2 regions of the Caproiciproducens galactitolivorans genome follow, and region 2 is predicted to be linked to the other one. Evidence: riboswitches for the same ligand, from Rfam matches in the RefSeq annotation. Region 2 holds a riboswitch; the other holds the start of a gene.

Region 1 (3,096 bases), on a different contig from region 2:
TCATACCTTAATCAATTGAGAAAGAGAGAGAATCCCTTTTGTATGAAAGGGGTTCCCCCTCTTGCTCCGCATCTTTTGTTTGAAAATTACTTGGTAGAAGTATTTCCGGCAATTTTACCTGCCATATCATTGAACATACCTTGAAGCTTAGTACCAATGCCTGACATTGCGCCCATAACTACAACAGCAATCAAGGCAAGGATCAGGCCATACTCCACCATTCCCTGGCCGCTTTCCTCGTTTGCAAGCCAGTTGAGCATGTTTTTCATGTCTATTCCCCCCCTTCCCTAAAATAAATTTATTTCAAAAATTCACCCTCCGGTGATTTTTGACGAAAGAAATTATTGTCTTAATGGGGTAAAGCTTGCCCCACCGTGTTACAAGTTCTCTCCAGCATTTTTCTCGCTTCACTCGAATAGGCTGAAAAACCTGCCATTGCCGCAAGAATTACCAGACTAAGTATAAGGCCGTATTCCACCATACTCTGTCCATCTTCCTGTTCCAAAAAGGCTCCCAACAAATGAACCACCCACTTTCTTTCAGAAATTATTTCAAGCGGCAAATACGCCGAATAGAAAACCGATCATGATAAATCCACACATCGGGAAAAGGCTGGTGAGCGTTAGCTTTTTCAGCAGCAATCCGCCGACGCAATAAATAATCAGCGCGGCAGACATATATAGTAACGAGGTCATGACTGCCGGAAATCCCACGACAACAGCTGTCGATAACGCCAGTTTGATATCTCCTGCCCCAATGCCATTATAAAATCCCTTTCTTCTGCAGAAGATTACATAATAAATCAAGAAAATACCTATAACTAGTGCACACGCTTCCACAGACTCTAAAAGTCCATATATTCCATTCACCAGAAAGCGGTAGGCAAGCCCGAAAACAACCAGCGCCAAACAAATCTCATTCGGGATAATGCGGATTTTATGGTCAATTACGGTGGCAACGGCCGTAATGGCAACAAAGGCACAAAGAAAGAGAGACCTTGCAGAGAATATCTGGTAAGATATCCCGCTAAAAACGAAGAAAAAGCCAACAGAAACCGCAAGTTTGACAGTATTGCCAAATTCCAGTTTGCCCGGTAGCTCTCTGCCTTTCTGTCCGCACTTTCTCACTATCAGGGAATTTACTATATCGGGAAAATACAAACCGAACAGAAACCCGACAACCCCCGCTGCGCATGCAAAAAGTATTTTTAACATCTTTATACCCCAACCCCTGCAAACAAAAATAAAAGCCCACAACTTAACCAGTTGTGGGCTAAAGAGATACATTCAAAAATGCTCTCTATGCACAAAAGGAAACCGGCTGTCATGGGACGTCATCCTTTAGACCCTATGGCTTAGCGTCCTTATCTTTCGATAAGTTTGCATAAAAAAAATCCGCAATGGTATAAAGCCAATTGCGGATAGAAAAATTCGTCCAAAAATCCTTGCAAAAGGGAACTGGCTGCCATAGATTATAAAATCCTTAGGCCCTATAGTTTAGCGTCTTTGCCTTTCGACAAATTTGCACCTTAATATGTAATTTTCTTTTTGATTCGTCCTAATTATATATCAAGAAATTCGTCCTGTCAATAGTTCCACTAAATAATTTTTAAAAATCATTAATACAAAAGTATAGAAAGGTTCATTTATTTTAAAACCGCGGCGCCGATGATTCCCGCATCGTTTCCAAGCTTGGCCTACAACCGAATCCCTCCCCGTCCCCTGCGCGGAAGCGATCACATCCAAGCGTTCTTTAGTCAGAGCCTCCGATTTCTTCTGTATTTCCGCATATTCCGTTCTGGTCACATCATAAACATCTTTTATGGCGGAACCCGGAAGAATGTCATGGAATTGGTTCAGAAGAACCGTCCGCCACATAGTGCTGATTTCTTCCGCCGGATATGCGACGCCGTATTCTTCCGCCCAAACGGAAATCAGTTCCAGATTCATTAGTGCAAATTTGCTTTTGCGGTTGCCGCGTTTGTTCCTCGCCATGGAGGTATAAGTACCCCTATGGTATTCCAGATATAATTCACCGACCCATCAGCATCCCATTATAAGTCGTAAAAAAGCTGTCTTTTTCCTGATCAACGCCTTTTGTCGTGACAGGTGTGTAAAAATCGGCGTGCCGTCAATCCCGAACTACCAGAAAGTCACGGCAGCGCGCCGCACCAGTTTTCCATACAGAATTAATTATCGATCAGATGGTGCTGGTACCACTTATCCCCATGGAACCGCAGTAGGAATATGAGTCCGCGCACGCCCCATTCGCAAATCATGGCAACCCAAACGCCGACAATCCCGAACGAAAGCACGATCCCCAAAACATACCCAAGCACCACGCGGAGCAACCACATGGTGAGCATGGAAGAAATGGACGTAAATTTGGAATCCCCCGCGGCACGAAGCGCAGCTGGGGTTAAAAAGCTGATGGACCATACCGGTATATTTGCCAGCGTAGTTATCCACATGATCTGGATAATCGTGGGGACAACCGCCTCCGGCGGATGGAACAGGGTCAAGAGCGGGCGTATAAACGGCATGATCAGCAGCATGGTCACCGCAAAGGACAGCGACGACAGCCAGAGGAAGGAGCGGATGAATTTCCGCGCATCCTGAATATCCCGCCGTCCCATGCACTGGCCGACCACGGTAACCGTCGTCAGGATCAAGGCGTTTGCCGGAATCTGAAAAAGCCCGGCAAGGGAGTTGCAGATCGCGTTGATATCCATGGCATAAACGCCAAGCTGAACAATAAAGGTTTGCGTCAGAATTTTCCCACCGTTAAAGAACATCTGCTCGGCGGCAAACGGAATCCCGACAAAGAAAATCCGTTTCAGCATGGATGTACTAATCTGCAGGGCGTCCTTCACTTTAAAATGGACGGTGGTATCGCCCTTCAGCAGGTAATAAATCGAATAGCCAGCACCTACATAGCGGGCGATATTCAGGGAAATGACCATCCCGAAAACACCCATATGTAAAATCGTAATAAATACAAAGTTCAGAACAACATAGCAAAGGTTCATCGCAAGAGAAAGCCGGAGGGAGGATTTTGTTTCGCCCACGCCGCGAAGAGCGCCGCAGACCGCTTCTA
Region 2 (3,096 bases):
CAGTAGGACATCGGCGTCAGGATGCTGTCCTGTTCCAGCGCGGCGGCGATCTGCTCCGTTCCAAAGCCGTCCAGCGTCATTTGATAAATTCGGCGAACAACAGTGGCGGCTACCTCATCCACGATCCAATGTTTGGGATCATCCGGATCTTTAATGTACCCATATGGTGGTTGTCCCATCGGTTCCCCGGCATTTCCCTTAATCTTGTTGCTGATGCGCCGCTTTTTGCTGATATCGCGCGCATACCACTCGTTGAACAAATTTCTTATTGGAGTCAGCTCGTTTTCACCCTCGGCAGTATCCACATTATCGGAAACCGCGACGAGACGTATATCGTGTTCAGGAAGGAATTCCTCCGTGAGTCTGCCGACCTCAATATAGTTTCTGCCTAGGCGTGACATATCCTTTACAAAAACAGCCGCTGCATGGCCCTCTTCAAGTTCATGAAGCATCGCCACAAAACCGGGCCGTTCCATTGTGACACCGGAAATACCGTCGTCTGAGAAATGCACAAGGTTTGTATATCCCTTTTCTTTGGCAACCTTGATTAAAAGCTTTTTCTGGTTACCTATGCTGTAGCTTTCTCCTTCAAGATTGTCGTCCCGCGACAGCCGTTCATAAAGAAAAGCCGTATCCTCCCGGTTTTTTCTGCTATTTGACCGTTTCATAAATCCTCCTTTCCGGCAGTCAAATAAGCAGTATTTACAGGAGAAGGTATACCATCTCGACCGCCGTTTGTCACGCTTGTCGCGCTATCACTTATCGTCAAGACTGATCCGCGTCAGCCTTCATCAGTCTCATTAAAATTATTGCCAAGGTATCGTGTCCGTCTGTTTGAAAAACAGGCTCAACAATAAACGTTTTGCCATCCACCTTATAGGTTGAAGTTTTATCTAAACGATTGCGTCCGGAAGCGTCGGGCGGTATGTTGTTTTTGTAATCAGTAGTTTTTAAGTTTTCCACCGTTATGCCTCCTCTCAGATCAGGAAGCAGCCGCACTGTAGCCATTTGTTCACGTACTCAAACAAACATGATAAGCGATATGACGGAGTTACGGCGCGGCTGCCCCTTTGTTTCGATTTGCTTTTATAGTTTACAGACATTCCGGACGAACAGGCGGCGTACCTGTTACCATAGGAATTGCACCTCCCCCCATGCTGATGGCGGGCCGTTCTCATTGCCTGCGACGGTTTTTTCACGCTCGGACTGTGACTGAACGGAAGTTTCATTACATACAGATGCTTGCCACAGAGCCACCTTGCGTCTGAAAGACGCTGCTCTACCTACGGCGCTGGTGTTTTTCGCTCCCTTTCCGTTACGCTGAAATTCAATCACCCTCTCCGCTCAAGGAAAGATCGTGGCGCACCCGCCGTCCGGCTCCCTGTATGCCGCTGCTTGCGGTATGTATCCGGCTTGTCCCTTATTCAATTTTCAAGGTTCAGTGAAGAATCAAAACTTATCCCTCATAAGCCTTTTCATTTTTGAGGCCCATTCGCAGGAGCCTCACAGGAAATTTTTCAAAAACTTTTCGATATTTCGCAGTCCCCGGTCAATACTGTCTCGGACGGCACTCTCGTTGACACCCTCAGCCTTGGCAATGGCGCTTTTGCTCATCCCCAAGAAATAATAAGCATAGATACGTTTGGCCTGCTTGCCCGGTAGGGCGGCGATGGCGGCATGGAGCTGTTCGACCGTCACTTTGCGTTCATAGATTTCGCAGGGGGATAAGGACACGAACAGGATGTCATGCTCGATGCCGTCGTCGCGATCCAGAGAATAATATGCCTTATGGCGGTATCTCCGCAGATAATAGGCGGCTTCGGCGTGTTCATAAGAGTTCATGAGTGCCGCAACTTCGTTCGGCACCTCGATGATGCAGTCGGTGATATAAAAATCGGGATAGTAGTCCCGCAGGTTGATCTGTGTCATCAAATATTCCTCCGTTCCGATTTTTGAGATTTTGGCAAATCGAAACGGAGAGGGGGGTGAGCGGCACCGAACTGAATTACCCTTTATACGACAAAAAAGGCCCATTTGGACACAATCCAAATGAGCTTTTTGCACAGTGATTCTATATATCCTATTTTTATGATCTATTAGTTCCTGATGATGACCGCACTTCTCCCATAGACCGCACGGGCTTTTTTTGACAGGCTACCGATTAAAGCGATATGCAGCAGATAGATGTCCGCTTCATCACGCTAGGCCGCTGCTTGGTAGCGGTCGTTTGAAGTTCAAGGCATGTCGAACGCGCATAGAAAAACCCTCCAAATGAGCTGGAGGGTTACAATAATGCTTATTCAGGCATAAGAATAGACCCGCCAAACTCACGTTTTTTTTGTTGGGCGGGTGCCGCCTTTCTTTCTAATTTTTTAATAAAAACCCTGCCACAAAGGGCAGGGTTAATACGCAACTTTACTTGGTGGCAAGGCTGTCATCATGCATTTGCATCTTAGACCCTATTGCTTTGCGTCCTTGCCTTTCGGCAAGTTTGCCCTTGACATAATTATATTGTTAAAAACAGTTTTCGGTAGAATTTGTCCAACCCTAATTTTAAGAATAATTTAGTTCCATAATATATGTAGCAAAGACAGGATATTATCGAAATTGCACTCAATGTCATACCAAAATAGCTATTGGGGATTGCTAAAAGACCAACTACTAGCCAGATCATGATTAGCAAAATAAAAGACGCTGTTGTATAAGCAAATAATCGTTTCACTTCGTTTTTCATAGCTCTGCTTTTCAAAGCTATTAGAAACTCTTTCATAGAGTTTATCAGTTTGATAACCGTCCAATATACGCAATTCTTTTTACCTTTCCTTGTGTTCACAACCTTCTGGCAAAAATATCTCACAAATGGAAAAAAGAGCGGCTTTTCCTGCAAGCTTCACACGCCCGTTGTCCACTTGGCAATACAGAGTTCCGCCACGGCGGGAAGCCTGTCTTGCCACTAACTCTTTCTTTCCTGATTTGTCTGCCCAGAGGGGGGCTATATGGCAATGTCCTGAACCACAAACCGGATCTTCCGCAACATTCAGCTTTGGCGCAAAGCTGCGGCTTACACAGTCATAACCTTTGCTTCTCGCTGTAATG

Evidence for each region. Region 2 has a riboswitch for cyclic di-GMP ahead of P9B68_RS05425 (RNA polymerase sigma factor). Riboswitches for the same ligand answer to the same signal wherever they lie in the genome.
Region 1: it holds a riboswitch for cyclic di-GMP, as region 2 does, so the genes downstream of both, P9B68_RS02645 (prepilin peptidase) here and P9B68_RS05425 (RNA polymerase sigma factor) in region 2, are expected to answer to the same signal.

The regions. Positions count from the first base shown of each region.
Region 1 covers NZ_JAJUFJ010000002.1:56,441-59,536, forward strand. The annotation lists gene P9B68_RS02640 (Flp family type IVb pilin) at 87-269, opposite strand; gene P9B68_RS02645 (prepilin peptidase) at 552-1,214, opposite strand; cyclic di-GMP riboswitch class I at 1,309-1,394, opposite strand; cyclic di-GMP riboswitch class I at 1,450-1,536, opposite strand; partial or broken gene P9B68_RS02650 (hypothetical protein) at 1,787-2,042, opposite strand; gene P9B68_RS02655 (MATE family efflux transporter) at 2,189-3,096, opposite strand, start outside.
Region 2 covers NZ_JAJUFJ010000005.1:58,020-61,115, reverse strand. The annotation lists gene P9B68_RS05435 (recombinase family protein) at 1-668, opposite strand, end outside; gene P9B68_RS05430 (hypothetical protein) at 766-963, opposite strand; gene P9B68_RS05425 (RNA polymerase sigma factor) at 1,504-1,929, opposite strand; cyclic di-GMP riboswitch class I at 2,419-2,506, opposite strand; gene P9B68_RS05420 (PhzF family phenazine biosynthesis protein) at 2,814-3,096, opposite strand, start outside.